One region of the Azospirillum brasilense genome, then DNA from elsewhere that is predicted to be linked to it. Evidence: predicted binding sites of a transcription regulator. Region 1 holds the regulator's gene; each other region holds the start of a gene.
The links. Region 1 encodes LexA, which represses DNA repair genes until DNA is damaged. Its sites were predicted from a motif close to ATGTTCTANTTTGGTTC; they were not measured.

Region 1 (5,501 bases):
CACCCATTTCGACGCCGAGGGCCGCGCGGTGATGGTGGACGTGTCCGGCAAGGCCGACACGGAACGAACGGCGACCGCCCGCGGCTCCGTCCTGATGCAGCCGGAAACGCTGGCGCTCATCCTGCAAGGCGGCGTCAAGAAGGGCGACGTCCTGTCGGTGGCCCGGCTGGCCGGCATCATGGGGGCCAAGCGCACGCCGGACCTGATCCCGCTGTGCCACCCGCTGATGCTGACCTCGGTCAAGGTGGACCTGACCTGCGACCCCGAGCGCAACGCCGTGGACATCACCGCCACCTGCAAGCTGAGGGGGCAGACCGGGGTGGAGATGGAGGCGCTGACCGCCGTGTCGATCGCCGCACTCACCGTCTACGACATGTGCAAGGCGGTGGACCGCGGCATGACCATCACCGAGGTGACGCTGCTCCACAAGGCCGGCGGCAAGAGCGGCGAATGGGGGAGCGCGGCCTGATGCTGCAGGTCGGTGAAGCCCGCGCCCGCATCCTCGCCGCCTTCACCGCCCTGCCGGCGGAGACGGTGCCGCTGCCCGACGCGCTGGGGCGCGTCCTGGCGGAGCCCGCCGTCGCCCGGCTGACCCAGCCGCCCTTCGCCGCCGCCGCCATGGACGGCTGGGCCGTCCGCGCCGCCGACATCGTCCAGGCGTCGGAGACTGCGCCCGTCACCCTGCGCCGGATCGGCGAGTCGGCGGCCGGCCACGCCTTCGCCGGATCGCTCGGCGCGGGCGAGGCCGTGCGCATCTTCACCGGCGCCCCCCTGCCCGCCGGGGCCGACGCCGTGGTGATGCAGGAGGATTGCGAGGACGCCGGGGATCGCGTGCGCGTCGGGCGCGCCGTGCCCGCGGGCCGCTTCATCCGCCCCGCCGGTCTGGACTTCACCGCGGGAGAGGAGTTGCTTCCCAAGGGACGGCTGCTCACCGCCCGTGACGTCGCCCTGGCCGCCGCGGCCAACCTGCCCTGGCTGCGCGTCCACCGTCGCCCGCGGGTCGCCGTGCTCGCCACCGGGGACGAGATCGCCCTGCCCGGCGATCCGCTGGGTCCGAGCCAGATCGTCAGCTCCAACGCGCTCGGCCTGTGCGCGCTGGTCACCAGCCAGGGCGGGCTCGCCCACAACCTCGGCGTGGCCAGGGACGATCCGGAGCATCTCGCCGCCATGGCCGCCGGGGCGGCCGGCTGCGACGTGCTGGTGACCACGGGCGGCGCCTCGCAAGGCGAACACGACCATGTGCGCGACGTGCTGGGCGGGCTGTCGCTGGACTTCTACCGGGTCGCCATGAAGCCCGGCAAACCGTTGATCTTCGGCACGGCGAACGGCGTGCCGCTGCTCGGCCTGCCCGGCAACCCGGTCTCCACCGGGGTCGCCGCCGTGCTGTTCCTGGTGCCCGTCCTCCGCCGTCTCCAGGGGCTGCCCGCCGAGAACGCCACGCTCGCGGCCCGGCTCGGCGCGCCGCTGAAGGCCAACGACGACCGCACGGATTTCCTGCGCGCCACCCTGTCCACCGGAGCGGACGGCGAGCCCGTCGCCACCCCCTTCCCGCGCCAGGACAGCGCGATGATGTCCCGGCTGGCCCGGGCCGACGCCCTGATCGTCCGCGAGCCGCAGGCAACCGCCGCCGCCGTGGGCGACCGCGTGACGGTGATCCCGTTGAGCGGCGGTGTCCTGTCGCTTTAATCCGTTCTGCACCCCCGATCCCTTTGGCAATCGCTTTGGGAGTCCTGTCCGTCGATTTGCGATTGATTTCATCCGTAGGGCTTGACGGGGGTTAAGAACCAAACTAGAACAAGATGGAACGTTTTGCTTTTGTTCCATATCTAGTGCGGAACCGGCCGGGAGGCACAAATGCTCACGCGCAAGCAGCATGAATTGCTGCTTTTCATCAACGAGCGGCTCGGGCAGGGCGGTGTGTCCCCTTCCTTCGACGAAATGAAGGACGCTCTCAACCTGAAGTCCAAGTCGGGCATCCACCGCCTGATCACCGGGCTGGAGGAGCGCGGCTTCATCCGCCGCCTGCCCCACCGCGCCCGCGCGCTGGAGGTGCTGCGCCTGCCGGAGGGGCTGGAGACCGCCCGCCCCCGGCCGCCGCGCGCCAAGTTCCAGCCCAACGTCATCAAGGGCGACTTCAGCTTCGCAGGGCGGGAAGCGAATCCGGCGTCCGAATCGGTTCAGCTTCCGCTCTACGGCCGGATCGCCGCCGGCACGCCCATCGAGGCGCTGCGCGACAGCTCCGCCTTCGTGGACATTCCGGCCGCCATGCTCGGCATGGGCGACCACTACGCGCTGGAGGTCGCCGGCGATTCCATGGTGGAGGCCGGCATCCTCGACCATGACACGGTGGTCATCCAGCGCTGCGACAGCGCGGAGAACGGCTCGATCGTCGTCGCCCTGGTCGATGACGCCGAGGTCACGCTGAAGCGCCTGCGCCGCAAGGGCAACACCGTGGCGCTCGAACCGGCCAACGCCGCCTACGAGACCCGCATCTTCGGCGCCGACCGCGTCCGGGTGCAGGGCCGCCTCGTCGGTCTGGTGCGGAAGTACTGACGGCAGGACGATCCGGGGCGGCGCTTCAGCGCGCCCCGGTCTTTCTGTCGGGCCGCATCCCGCCCATCGTCCAGGGGCGGTCGCCGCGCCGCCCACGCACGCTTTCCACCCCGATACCCTGGTCCGACAGGGTGAGCGCGTGTGCGCCCTCCCGCCGCAAGCGCCAATGGTCGATGACCAGCGGCGCCCGGCACCCGCGCGACGGAACCGCGGTCACCACCGCATCGGCCACCGCGCAATCCTCCGGCAAGGCGTCCGGCTGGCGCAGCAGCGCCACGGTCTTTCCCTGCGCGCGGTAGAGGCAGCCCAGGGCGTCGCAGCGCAGCCGCCCGTCGAGGCTGACACCGGCGAGCGGCCAGACATCCTGACCGGCCTTGTCCTCCGGCTTCTCCATGCCGTCGCGCCGCCTCCAGCTGTTGGCGACCCGCCCGTCGCTGGCGGTGGAGAGGCTGAGAATCCCCTCCGCGCTGCGCACGGCCATCAATTTTCCGTCCTCCGACACCAGAATGTCGGGCCGCGGCGCAAAGGCCGGGGCGACCATACCGCCAGCCAAGGCCACCAGCCCCAGCCAGCGCCAGCGCCCCGTCCAGATGGCCAGCCACAGCCCGCCCAGCGTGACCGCCGCGATGGCGGCGTCCGGCATGGCCGGCAGGAACGCCGTCGCTCCGGGCAGCGCCGCGGTCCGCTCCGCCGTTTCGATGACCAGCCGGACGCCCCAACTCATCGCCGTCACCGCCGGCCCCTCCAGCCCGAAGGGCAACAGCAGGTAGGAGAGCAGGCTCAAGGGCATGATCCACACCGTCGTGATGGGGATCGCCACCATGTTGGACAGCACGCCGTAAAAGGCGACCTGCTGGAAATGATAGAGCCCGTAGGGCGTCGTTGCGACCGTCGCCACCACGCTGGAAAAGGCGATGCCGCCCAGCGTCATGGCGCCCTTGCCGAGCCAGCCCATCTCGCGCCGCCGGCTCACCGCCCAGGGCGTGAAACGCTCGAAGGCGGCGATCAGGGCGACGACCGCCGCGAAGGACATCTGGAAGCTCGGCCCCAGCATCCCCTCCGGGTCGTAGAGGACGGTGACGATGCCGGCGAAGGCGACCAGCCGCATGCTGATCGGCGACCGGTCGGCGATGACCGCACCCATGACGAGGCCGGTCATCAGCACCGACCGCAGCGTCGGCAAGGGCGCCCCCACCAGCAGCGTGTAAAGGATCGCCGACAGGATGCCGGCCAGCGCCGCGATCTTCTTGATCGGCCAGCGCAGCGCGATCCAGGGAGCCAGCGCCAGCAGCGCCCGCACCACCCAGAAGACGATCCCGGCGGCGATGCCGACATGCAGGCCGGAAATGGACAGGAGGTGCGCCAGACCGCTGTCGCGGAAGGCGTCCATCATCGGCTCGGGAATCGCCGCCGCGTCGCCGTTCAGCAGGGCGGCGGTGACGCTGGCCTCCGCGGGGTCGGTCACGGCGGCGCGCACCCGCTCGGCGATGGCGGCGCGCGCCCGCTCGAAGGCCACGGTCACCCGGCGCCAGCCGCCGGGCGGCGGCGCCTCCTGCACGACGGGGGCCCCCATGACGAAGCCGACCGCGCCAAAGCCTTCGAAATAGGCGCGCCGCTGCAGGTCGAACGCCCCCGGCTCCGCCGGGGCGGCCGGCGGGTGGAGCATGGCGCGCAGCCGGACCACCGTCCCGGCCTCCGGCGGGGTCACCTTGGCCGGCAGATGCAGGCGCACCCGCTCCGGCGTCGCTTCCGGGGCCAGCCGCTCCACCGTCGGCTCCCCGATCATCAGCCGCGCGCCGGTGGGCTGCCGTTCGACCGCCAGCACCCGCCCGGTGACCTGCACCGGGCCAAGCTCGCGCGTCAGCATCGGCGCCGCCGCCGCCAGGCTGTGCAGTTGCGCCGCGGCGAAGCCCAGAGCGACGCTCAACAACCCCAACAGCAGGACGACCGGCGCCAGACGCCGCCGCGCCAGCCACAGCAGAACCAGACAGCCAGCCGCAGCGCCCGGCCCCAGCCAGGGCGGCGGCTCGGCGGACAGGCCGAAATACAGCGCCACGCCCGCCCCGGTTCCCACCGGCAGCCAAAGCGCCCAGCGCTCCCGCTCCGCGGCGAGGCATCCCAGAGCCGCCGCGGCAAGGCGCGTGGCGACGCCGCGACGGACCGGAGCGGCATCGCCCTCCTCCGCCGCCATACCCCCGGCTATGCCCTCTTCAACCCCGTGGGCCATACTGTCGCCTATGCGCGCAAGGCAAATGCCTCCGGCGCCGTTAATGTGTTACACCACCGCACCACCGCAGTCGCACCGCAGCAGCCACAGCGCGGCCGCCGCAGCACTGTAGCAGCGCCGAACCCGGAATTGAGCCACCCATGACCGTCGTCACCCGTTTCGCCCCGTCGCCCACCGGCTTTCTCCACATCGGCGGTGCCCGCACCGCGCTGTTCAACTGGCTGTACGCCCGCCGCAACGGTGGCACGTACCTGTTGCGCATCGAGGACACCGACCGCCAGCGCTCGACGGACGCCGCGGTGGACGCCATTCTCGACGGCCTGACCTGGCTCGGCCTCGACTGGGACGGCGACGCGGTCAGCCAGTTCGCCCGCAAGGACCGCCACGCCGAGGTGGCGCAGCAGATGCTGGCCGCCGGCCGCGCCTATTACTGCTACGCGAGCCCCGAGGAGTTGGAGGAGATGCGCGCCGCCCAGAAGGCCGCCGGCCAGCCGGTGCGCTACGACGGGCGCTGGCGCGACCGCGACCCGTCGGAGGCGCCGGCCGGCGTGAAGCCGGTGATCCGCCTGAAGGCGCCGCAGGAGGGCGAGACGGTTCTGAAGGACCGCGTCCAGGGCGAGGTGACGGTGCAGAACGCCCAGCTCGACGACCTGATCCTGCTGCGCGCCGACGGCACCCCGACCTATCTGCTGGCGGTGGTGGTGGACGACCACGACATGGG
Region 2 (5,501 bases), 1.3 Mb from region 1:
ACCGCCTCGTCGAGCTGGTAGTTCCCCGGCGGCAGGCCGCTGGGCAGCCCGGCGAGGCCCCACAGATCGTCCAGCGCCGACACGCCGGCCAGCACGCGGGCGACCGCCCCGCCCTCCCCCGGCAGGAAGGCGGTGGAACCGGCCTCCGCCGTGAAGTTCACGGCCTTCACCCAGGCCGCGGTGGCGGGCGGCTGGCCTTCCAACCATGTGGCGAGGCCGGCCTTGTTCAGCGGGGTGATGGTCACGGTGCCGGGGCCGGCCGTGGCGAGCAGGGTGGCGAGCAAGGCGGGCGTCCTTCGTCAGGAAACGGAAACGGTGAAGGAAAGCATGGCGCGCCGGGGCGCCCCTGAAAAGGGGGATTGCGGGCCGGCTTGCCGGATCGGCGCGGGGCAGGCATGCTCCGCCCCCCTCCCTTCGCAACCGAGGCGCACCCATGGACGACCTGACCCTGGTCATCGGCAACAAGGCCTTCTCCTCCTGGTCCCTGCGGCCCTGGCTGGCGCTGAAGCGGACCGACCGGCTGTTCCGGGAGATCGTGATCCCGCTGCGCCAGCCCGACACCGCCGCCCGCATCGCGGAGCATTCGCCCTCCGGCCGCGTGCCCTGCCTGCGGCACGGCGACCGGGTGATCTGGGATTCGCTGGCGATCTGCGAGTATCTGGCGGAGACCTTCCCCGAGGCCGCCCTCTGGCCAGCGGACGCCCACGCCCGCGCGGTGGCGCGGTCGGTCTCGGCGGAGATGCATTCGGGCTTTGCCGGCCTGCGCACCCACATGTCCATGGACCTGAAGGCCTTCCGCCCCGGCGTGGGCCGCAACGCCGAGAGCGGGGCCGACATCGCCCGCGTCTTCGCGCTGTGGCGCGACGCGCGGTCCCGCTTCGGGGCGGGCGGCCCCTTCCTGTTCGGCGCCTTCTCGATCGCCGATGCCATGTACGCGCCGGTGGTGACGCGCCTCCTGACCTACGGGGTGGAGATGGACGGGCTGTGCGGCGACTACGCGCGGGCGGTGATGGAGCTGCCGGCCATGGTGGAATGGGTGGCGGCCGCCAAGGCGGAGCCGTGGGACATCTACGCCGACGAACGGACCATCTGACCGCCGAAAGCGGTCAGGGGGTCGCCCCGCCCGTCGGCTCGTTGGCGGCGTTGCCGATCAGCCCGACCTCGCGGTAGTAGCGCTCGGCGCCCGGATGCAGGGGCACCGAGACGTTGGCGACCGCCTTGGTGGCGTCGAAGCTGCGCCCCTTGGGGTGGCCCTCGATCAGCAGGCGGCGGGTGTTCTCGTGCCACAGCGCCTTGGTGACGCCGTGGATCAGGGCGGGGTCGCGGTCGGCGCGGACCAGCAGCTCCGCCCCCACCCCCAGCGTGTGCGTCTCCGGCACGCCGGGGTAGGTGTCGGCGGGGATGGTCTGGTCCATGTAGAAGCGCTGGCGGATGCGCAGCCGGTCGGCCATGTCGCCGTCGAGCGGGATCAGGCGGATCGGCTCGCGGTTCGCCACGTCGGTGACCGCCGCCACCGGGAAGCCGCCGACCATGAAGAAAGCGTCCAGCTCCTTCTTGGCCAGCCGGTCCGCCGCGGTGCCGGGCTTCAGGTAGGCCGGGGGCCGCAGCTCGCCCTCCTTCACCCCGAAGGCGTCGAGGATCGCCCGCGCCTCCACCAGCACGCCGGAGCCCTCCTCGCCCAGCGAGACGGCCTTGCCCTTCAGGTCGGCCACGCTGTGCAGGTCGCTGTCGGCGCGCACGACGAGCTGGATCGCCTCCGCGTAGAGCATGCCGATGGAGCGCAGCCCCTCGAAGGGCGCCTTGCCGTGGAAGATGCCGGAGCCGGTGTAGGCCCAATAGGCGATGTCGGCCTGGGACATCCCGGCCTCGACCGCGCCGGAGCGCAGCAGCTCGATGTTCTCCACCGAGCCGAGCGTGGCCTGCGCCACCGCGATCAGCCCCGGCACGCCGCAGCTTCCCCCGCGGTCGCAGGGGCGCGAGCCGGGCGGGTTGGAGATGGCGTTGGCGATCAGCCCGCCGATCGGAAAATAGGTGCCCGACGTGGTGCCCGTGCCGATCCGGAAATAGCGGATGTCCTGCGCCGCGGCACCCCGCGGCAGCAGGCCCAGGAGAGCGCCACCGGCGACGCCGGCCAACACGTGGCGGCGGCTGGGAAGGCCCTTGGGGGAAAGGCGGGCGGCGGAAAGGCGGGGTTTGGCTCCTGCGCGCGGCACCGGCGGGTCCACCTTTCCTGCTGGCCAGCCGTCCCGGCGGCGTGTGTTGGACACGCTCCTACAAGAATATCCGCAGCCGGGCTTTTTCAAGGCGTCGGGGGCTTAAAAGACGCCCGCCAGATCAAGAACCCCGGCGAGTGCTACCGCGCCGCCACACATTTGCACCACGCGGCCCGAAGCCGCCTGCCCCAGCACCGCCGACAGGCCCAGCCCGGCGCAGATGACCAGCAACACGCCGGACGACAGCCCGGCCCAGAACAGCGGCCCGCCCATGTGCACATAGCCGTGGAAGGCCCCCGCCGCGGCGACCGTCAGCACCCCCAGGGCCAGGGGAGCCTTGAGCCCGAGAGCGACCAGCCCGCCCATCACGATCAGCGACGCCGACAGCCCTTCCGCGGCGTAGGGCAGCCGGATGCCGATCTGCGCGGCCAGCCCGGCGGCCAGGACCGCGGTCAGCGCCGCCACCGGAAGCTGCCAGACGGAAGGGCCGCCGTTCTGCCCGCTCCACAGCCCGATGGCGAGGAAGCCGAGCAGGTGTTGAAGCACCCACACCGGTTCGGTCAGGCCGGTGCCGAACGGACCGGTCACCGTCATCCGCGCCAGCGCGGGCGCGGCCCCGGCGCCGACACCGACCGCGGCCAGAACGAGCGCCAGAAGAACCGACCGGATCGCCACCATCCCCTACCCCTTTTCCCCAAGATTTCCGCAGCACCGGGCCGGTATGGCGCGCGACGCGGGCTGGGGTCAAGTGACCAGGGCTCGAGGCTTTGAGAAGTCGGAGATCAGTACCCCAGGGGGCCGGGGCCGTACTGGCGGAGGTCCTGCTGCTTGCGGAGCAGGTCGCGCTGCTGCAGCGGGTCGAGCCGGCCCATGGCGTCCTCGGTGCGCAGCCGGTCGACCTCCGGGCTCATCAGGTCGCGCTTGGCGCGGTCGGTCAGCCCCTGGGTGGAGCCCGGCGACGGCAGGGCGGGCGTGGCCGGCTGGTCGATGGGCGGCGGCGGCGGGGATGAGCTGCCGCGGCGGCGGACCGGCGGCGGCTGGTTGGGAGACTGGCCGGGCGCCTGCGAGGCGTCGGAGAGCTTTTGCGGTGGGGCGGGCGCCGGCTGTGGCCGCGGTGGGGGAATCGGGCGGGCGTTCTCCTCCGCCTGGATCTGGCGCAGCGTCTTCAGCCCGCCGCTCTGCGCGGACACCGGCGGGGCCGCCTGGGCCCGTCCCGGCATCTCGTCATGCACCTCCGTCGCACAGGCCCCCAGCGCGAGGGCGGCGAGCGCGGCGGCGACGGGCAGGAGGGCGGTGGTGGGGCGGATCGGTGTCATACCAACCATGTCGTGTCCCACGGAGACGGGACAAGGCCCCCTGCGCATCTCCCTCTTCTTGGCGAGGCCGTAAGGGGACTCCCGCGCGCCGGATTTTGCCGCTAGAATGTTCCTGTTTTGTTCGTATTGAGATTGTTGACGTCCACATCGGCGAAGGGAGGGTTGGGCATGACGGAACGGACGGCGCGGCGCATCCTGTCCCTGTGGCTGCCTCGGCTGCCCACCGACGCCCACAGCCGCCGCCATCCGGAGCGGCGCGACCACCCCCTGGCCGCCATCCTGGCCGAACGCGGGCGGCTGGGTGTGGCCGCCGTCAACCGCGCCGCGGCGGAGGCCGGGGTGCATCCCGGCATGAGTCTGGCCGACGCCCGCGCCATCGAACCCGCCCTGGCCGTCTTCGACGCCGATCCCGAGTCGGATGCCCGCCTGCTGGAGCGGATCGCCGGCTGGTGCACGCGCTACACCCCCTGGACCAGCCCGGACGGCCCGGACGGGGTGGCGCTGGACATCACCGGCTGCGCCCACCTGTTCGACGGAGAGGAGGCTCTGGTCGCCGACCTGTCCGCCCGCCTGACCGCGGCGGGCTTCGAGTCGCGGCTGGCGGTGGCGGACACGCCCGCGGCGGCCTGGGCGCTGGCGCGGTTCGGGAGGGGTGCGACCCTCCTTTCCCCCCTCCCCGTCGCCGCGCTGCGCCTGCCCGCCGCCACGGTGGAGGGGCTGGCCGCGGTGGGGCTGCGGCGGATCGGCGACCTGCACGCCCTCCCCCGCGCCACGCTGGCCGCGCGCTTCGGGCCGGAGCTGCTGCGGCGGCTCGATCAGGCTTACGGGCGGCTGGACGAGCCGCTGTCCCCCCGCCTGCCGGTGCCGCCGCACAGCGCCCGCCTTGCCCTGCCCGAGCCGATCACCACCGCCGAGGCCATCGCCGAGGCGCTGCGCCGCCTGCTGGCCGCCCTCTGCGCCGGGCTGGAAAACACCGGTGAGGGCGCCCGCCGCCTGCGGCTGGAGCTGCACCGGGTTGACCGCCGGCTGGAGGACGCGCCCCAGACGCTGGCCATCGGCACCGGCCACCCGGTGCGCCGCCCGGACGCGCTGATGCGGCTGTTCGCCCAGAAGCTCGACCGGGTGGAGCCCGGCCCCGGCCTGGAGCTGATGGTGCTGTCGGCCACCGAGGCCGGGCCGCTCGCCGCCGCGCAGGCCGCGCTGGACGGCACAACGGACGGCCGTGCGGACGGCCGTGCGGACGGCCAGCCGGAGCTGGGCGAGCTGATGGACCGGCTGGGCAACCGGCTGGGGGAGCGGGCGGTGCTGCGGCTGGTCCCGCGGCAAAGCTGGCTGCCGGAGCGGAGCGTGGCCCCCGCCCCCGCCTTCGCGGATGCCTCCGGCGGTGCGCTGTGGCCCGCCGACCGCCCGCGCCCGGTGCGGCTGCTCGCCCCGCCGGAGCCCATCGAGGCCATGGCCCTGGTTCCCGACGACCCGCCGGCGATGTTCCGCTGGCGTGGCGTCCAGCACCGCATCCGACGAGCCGACGGGCCGGAGCGGATCGCGGCCGAATGGTGGCGGCGCGACGGCGAGCCCCGCGATTATTACCGCGTCGAGGACGAGGCCGGCCGCCGCTTCTGGGTCTTCCGCCAGGGGCTGTACCGGCCCGGCGTGGCGGCGCTGTGGTTCCTGCACGGCTTCTTCGGATGAGGGGGCCGCCATGACCCCCTACGCCGAACTCCAGGTCTCGACCAGCTTCACCTTCCTGGAGGGCGCGTCCCACCCGGACGAGCTGGCGCTGACCGCCGCCGGCCTCGGCCACGCCGCCGTTGCGGTGACCGACCGCAACTCGCTGGCCGGGGTGGTGCAGGCGCACGCCGCCGCCCGCAAGCACGGGCTGCGGCTGATCGTCGGCTGCCGGCTCGACCTGACCGACGCGGACAGCCTGCTCGCCTACCCCACCGACCGCGCGGCCTACGCGCGGCTGTCGCGG
Region 3 (5,501 bases), 1.3 Mb from region 1:
GGCGGATGTTCACCACGGCGGCCATCGCCTCGGCGGCGGGACGGTCGGGGCTGGCCTGGGCCAGGATCATGGTCAGGGCGGCGGTCGAGCGCGAAATGCCGGCGTGGCAATGGACCAGCAGCCCGCCCACCCCGGTCGGCTCGGTCATCAGGTCGCGCCCGAAGGCCAGGATGCGCTCGACGTCCGCGCGCTCCGGCAGCGACTGGCCCATGTAAGGGTCGATGATGTCGTGGAAGCGCAGTTCCAGCCGCTTGTGCTCGCCGTAGGAGCCGAAGGCGGTCGGCTCCGGGTGGCCGGGGTCGAGGATCGAGAGGACGTGGGTCACGCCGGCCTCGCAGAAGCCGTTCAGCTCCTCGATGCCGCAGACGGTCAGTCCGAAGGGAACGAAATCGCGGGCCATGGTCCTCGTCTCTTGCCGTGCGCGCGGAGGGCGGCGCGGTTCGCATGTGGCGCCGCCGGTCCGTGCCGTCAAGCCGATCAGAGGCCCAATCAGAGAACGTTGAACAGATACAGCAGAAGAATGATCGGAATGGGAATCCCGACAAGCCACAGCAAAACGCCCTTCATGGATCGCTCCCTTGGTTGAGGCCCGAGCGGCCGATGCAATCCCCAACAGCACAACAGCGCATTGGTTGCCACGGCCGCCCTGGTCGAGGGGGGCTTACCCGGAAAGGGCGATCCCGGAAGAGGTGCGGATTATTCCGCCTCGTTCTGATTGGGGGCCTGATCCGGAGCCTGCTCCGCCGTCTCCGCGCGGGGCGGCAGAACGGGGCGCGGGCGCGGTGCGCGCAGCTTCTTCAGCAGCAGCGCGAAGGGCTTCAGCGCGCGGTCGAGGACCGCCGGCTCGGCCTCCAGCCGCGACAGCAGGAAGGCGGCGGCCTCCAGCGTCGACACGCTGTCGCGCCGCGGCTCCTTGCGGGCCTGCCCGTAGAGGGAGCGGAACTGCGGGTTCAGCACGATGCGGCGGCACTTCAGGAGCCACGGGTTGCGCCACCACAGCGTCTTGGCCTGGCTCCAGGTGCCGTCCAGGACGATGACGCCCTCCAGGTCGCCCAGCACCAGCTCGCTGTCCTTCTGCGGGACGCCGCCCTTGTCCACCACGGACACCTCCGGCAAGGGGCCGGCGCCCTGCTTGACCGGACCGAGATAGAGCACGCCCCAGCGCTTGTAATCGACCTCGCGCCCCAGGATGCGCTTCAGGTTCGACCAGCTCAGCCCCACCTTCAGCGCGGAGTTTTTGAACTGGAGATGGGCGATCTGCGCGGTGCCCAGCGTCTCGCGCTTCTCCTGCGGGTGCTGGAGGATGAGCAGGAAGACGGCGTTGTCGATCGGCTCCACCGCCTCGCAGACGCACAAATGCATAGGTTTTAGGCAGGTGGGGCAGGGTTCGGCGTGCATGGTCGGTCTCGAAAGAAGGAACATCGGCGGAAAAAGCGGGAGGCGGGGACTATGGGCTTCCCACCTTAAAAAAGAAACGGGGCCTGAAAAAGAAACCGGGCGCATTAAAGTTTGCATAACGCGTGATCTGCATCACTTAGAGGCCTGGACCTTGCATGATAGCGTCCAGACACACAGGACGGGTTGGGCCGAGGGCGGCCGACAGGACCGCTCCCCAGGCTCTCCCGACGCTCAGAAGGAGGCTTGCCATGCTGCCCGCTCATTTGGCCGCCCGCTTGCTGGAGCAACGCCGGGCCCAGGAATCGGCGGAATTCGCCCGGCAACTGCCGCTCTACGCGGACGACGCGCCCTTTCCCCCCGACGCCGATCCGGATGGCGAGACCGCGCATCCGCTGCCCGACTGGGCCACCAACTACTGACCGGAAGCCGACAGACGGCCGTCGCGTAAGCGACATCTTGAATGGCTGTCGTGTAAGCGACATCACCGTCCGTCCGTCCGCATCACGCCACCTCGGCCCAGGACGGTCCGTGTCCGCCCGCCGGAGCCGGACGCCGAACTGGGGTGGACGTGGATGCCGGCACGGGAGCGGCCCGCTCCAGCCCCTTCGCCGGAACCAGGGCACCGTCACGCCAGTCCAGAAGCCACGCCCCCAGGCGACCGCCCCGGCAGCGCTCCAGCTCGGCGCGCCAGCGCGGATCGCCCACGCCCGGCTCCTCCGTCCAACTGGGCGCCGGCGCGATCCGCCAGCGGGTGACCGCCGCGCTCGCCGCCGAGCGGCGGTTCGCATTTCGCGACGCATCCTGCAACAGGATTCCCGTTACGCCCGACGATTCGGCGGCCAATTGCAACCGGCGGCTTGCCGTCAGGTCGAGCCTTCCGACTTCCCCCAGCACGGCGGACAGCCGCTTGCAGCGCAGCGCCTCCTCCATCGCCCACAGGGCGTCGGCGTCGCGGGTGGCGCGCACGGCGATCAGCCGGTCCGGCGTCAGCCCATAGGAAGCCAGCCCGGCGGCGTGCAGGTCGCGCCCCCGCACCACCCACAGCGCGGGTGCCGCCGCACTGGCGAGGCGGGCCAGCAGATGCGCGGCGAAGGCCGTGCCGGCTCCCGGCTCCTCCCCCGCCACCTCGTGCAGGCAGCCGAGCGGCAGCCCGCCCGCCGGAAAGGACCCGTCGAGGTCCGGCAGGCCGAAGGGCAGCACCCGCGCCCCCTCCCCGCCCAACCCCTCCAGACCCCGGATGCGGGCGCGCAGATCGGCCAGAACGGTCGCCCGATCCGGCGGGGGCTCTTCGATGCGAGACTCAGACGCGGGACGCTCGGGCATGACTCGATTCCGCTGGACAGGCATTTGTTCCTGATATGTTCTATCATGTCCCATCCGTCCAGGGGAGTCCGGAAATGCGAAAGGGGGCGCCCTTTCGGACGCCCCCTCGCGAGACCGGTTGAGGAGTGGAGAGTGGTCAGCCGGCCTGTTGGATCGCCGACAGGACCCAGCGCCCGCCGCGCGGACGGGTGAAGGTCCAGATTTCCGTGGCTTCGACCGGACGGTTCGGGTCGCCCTCGACCACGCGGTTGCTCGCGCGGTCCACCGTCACGTCGGTCAGCGAGAAGCGCATCGCCACGGTGGCGTATTCCGCGTTGCCCTCGCGCCACGCCTCGGCCAGGTCGCCCTGGAGCAGGCGGACGTCGGACAGGCGGTTGACCACGCCGCGGTTGTGGTTGGCCGCCAGTTCCTCGGTGAAGTAGGAGGCCATCTCCGGCGTCACGGCGTTGCGCAGGGCCATCAGGTCCTCGTTGCCGTAGGCGGTCTGGACCGCGACCAGCGTCTGCTCGAACGCCTGATAGTCGGCCGGGCCGATGCCCACATCGTCACGGCGCACGCCCGGACGGCCGGAAGAAGCCGGACCCGCCGCCGCACCACCGCGGGCGCCACCACCCAGCGGGTTCGAGCGCGCGTCCACCGCCTCGCGGTTCATGGCGCCCGGATTCGGACCGGCATAGGCGGTGCTGGGAGCGCCCATGCCCGCCGGCCGCGCCGTGCCCGCCGAGCGGTTGCGGAAGAAGCGCATGGCCAGACGGACCAGGAAGACGACCAGCAGGATCTGGAGGATGAAGCCCAGGATGCCCGCGAAGCTGCCCAGCCCGTCGAGGAAGCCGCCGCCGAACAGCATGCCGGCGATGCCGGCGCCGATCAGGCCGCCCATCAGCGCCGGCATGAAGCCGCCGCGCGAGAAGAAGCCGCCGCGCTGCGCCGCCGCCGGGGACGCCATGCCCGGCTGCTGCATGCCCGGCTGCTGCGCGCCCGGGGTCTGGGCCGGAGCGGCCGAGCGCTCCATCGGGGCGGCGCGCGGCGCGGTGTTGGTCTGGGCCGGCGCCTCGTAGGTGCGCGAGCCGCGGCTGCCGACAGAGCTGCTCTTGCCGGCGCGGGCATCGGCGGTGCCGGCGGTCAGCGCCACGGCCAGCGCCAGAGCGACGGCGCCGAAGGCGCGGGCCGGAGTGCGGGAAACGGTGCGGGGGGATCGCGTGTTCTGGGTCATGGCCGTGTTCGGTAAAGCCCTCGGTTCGGGGGACGCTCACTCATGTAGCGTCCTCCTATATGGTATGGCAGCCCTGCCGTTTTAGAGGGGGCCGCAACCAAACCGGCCAAAAAATATGCAGACCGCGCGTGGCGCCCGCAGCGCCGCCACTCAGGCGGAGGCCCGCTCCCACACCGTTTCCACCATGTGGAAAGTTCCCGCACCGACCGGAACCACCGGCGGCAGCGGCGCGGCGGCCTGCCGTTCCGCCGTTTGCAGCGACGCCCAGACGCGGCGGCGCACCTCGATCTGGCGGCGGCAATCGCGCGAGCAGTAAAGCGGCGCCGGGCCGCGCGGCGAACTGCGGCGGAACGGCTGTCCGCAGCAGGCGCAATAGAGCGTGGTCATGATGATCCTCCCTGCTTTTTTCCGATGACTGGTGCCCCGCCCATCACCCTGTGGAGCGGGTGCCCGTTCGGTTCTTTTCGGTCCAAAGTCTCGACCTGCGCGCACCATTGTTGTGCCTAAGGACGTCCCAGACCAGAGAGGCCTTTGGCATATGGCCGCCCGAAAACCCGGCGACTCCGGCAAAATCATCGGAACAACAATCGCTTGGCTTCCGACACATCCGGATTGCGCGTCCATTCGCCGCATCCGGTCCGCCACCCTTCTCCTTTCGGACGATGACCCTGCGTCGGCCCGATCATCCGTATGACGGCGAGCCCGCCCGGGACGTGAGCGCGTCCGTGGTGCCGGACACCCGATGGAGATAGGCCGGGAACCGCGGGGCACAGCCGCGGGTTGCTCAACCCGACACGCCCGACCGGCTCCGCCCACGGCTCCATCCACCGGCGGCTCCCCACGGCGGCTCTCCTGCTCCGGTGAAGCCCCATGAGCGACATCCGCACGCGTCCCGCGCCCGCCACCACCCTCTCGGGCGTCGCCACGGCGCCGCCGGTCATCTCCATCGATCTGGATCGGCTGGAACGGTTGCGACGGCTGACCCGGCTGATGGACACGCGCTGGCGCGTTCCCGGCACCCGCATCCCCTTCGGACTGGACGGCATCGCCGCTCTGGTCCCGGTCGCCGGCAGCACGGCGACCACCGTGGTGGCCGCCTACATCATCATGGAGGCCGCCCGCTTCGACCTTCCGAAAAGCCTGATCGCCCGGATGATCGCCAACATGGCGGTGGATTGGGCCGGCGGCTCGGTCCCGGTGGTCGGCGCCCTCTTCGACATCGGCTTCAAGGCGAACCGCCGCAACCTGAACCTGCTGCTGGAGCATCTGGAGAACCGGCTGGCCGCAGCCGCCTGACGGGCGAAGCTGACGGGCGGGCGTTCGAACGCTTGACTTGTGTCAAAGCGGCGGAAGGCGGTCTGCACGATCCTCCCCGCCATGAACGCGATCTCCCCCGTGGCCTGCGCCACCGCCGCCCCGACCGCCCCGCTGAACGCCGCCCTGCTCGCCAAGTACGACGGGCTGCGGGTGCCCCGCTACACCAGCTACCCGACGGCGCCGCACTTCACCGCCGCCGTGGGGGCGGAGCGCTACGCGGGCTGGCTGGCGGAGCTGGACACGGCGGCGC

Region 2: the regulator LexA is predicted to act here: its motif matches at 3,636-3,652, upstream of D3869_RS34390 (Y-family DNA polymerase).
Region 3: the regulator LexA is predicted to act here: its motif matches at 2,746-2,762, upstream of D3869_RS05655 (ImuA family protein).

Annotation. Positions count from the first base shown of each region.
Region 1 covers NZ_CP032345.1:2,779,873-2,785,373, reverse strand. The annotation lists gene moaC (cyclic pyranopterin monophosphate synthase MoaC) at 1-469, shown strand, start outside; gene D3869_RS13280 (molybdopterin molybdotransferase MoeA) at 469-1,686, shown strand; gene lexA (transcriptional repressor LexA) at 1,855-2,553, shown strand; gene D3869_RS13270 (ComEC/Rec2 family competence protein) at 2,579-4,780, opposite strand; gene gltX (glutamate--tRNA ligase) at 4,921-5,501, shown strand, end outside.
Region 2 covers NZ_CP032345.1:1,144,991-1,150,491, forward strand. The annotation lists gene D3869_RS05610 (leucyl aminopeptidase family protein) at 1-284, opposite strand, end outside; gene D3869_RS05615 (glutathione S-transferase family protein) at 434-1,093, shown strand; gene D3869_RS05620 (TAXI family TRAP transporter solute-binding subunit) at 1,107-2,213, opposite strand; gene D3869_RS05625 (HupE/UreJ family protein) at 2,316-2,891, opposite strand; gene D3869_RS05630 (hypothetical protein) at 2,996-3,538, opposite strand; gene D3869_RS34390 (Y-family DNA polymerase) at 3,698-5,218, shown strand; gene D3869_RS05640 (error-prone DNA polymerase) at 5,229-5,501, shown strand, end outside.
Region 3 covers NZ_CP032345.1:1,153,707-1,159,207, forward strand. The annotation lists gene D3869_RS05645 (tyrosine phosphatase family protein) at 1-400, opposite strand, end outside; gene D3869_RS05650 (tRNA-uridine aminocarboxypropyltransferase) at 697-1,422, opposite strand; gene D3869_RS32995 (hypothetical protein) at 1,647-1,817, shown strand; gene D3869_RS05655 (ImuA family protein) at 1,900-2,721, opposite strand; gene D3869_RS05660 (Tim44 domain-containing protein) at 2,858-3,934, opposite strand; gene D3869_RS05665 (hypothetical protein) at 4,085-4,321, opposite strand; gene D3869_RS05670 (DUF4112 domain-containing protein) at 4,805-5,230, shown strand; gene hemN (oxygen-independent coproporphyrinogen III oxidase) at 5,312-5,501, shown strand, end outside.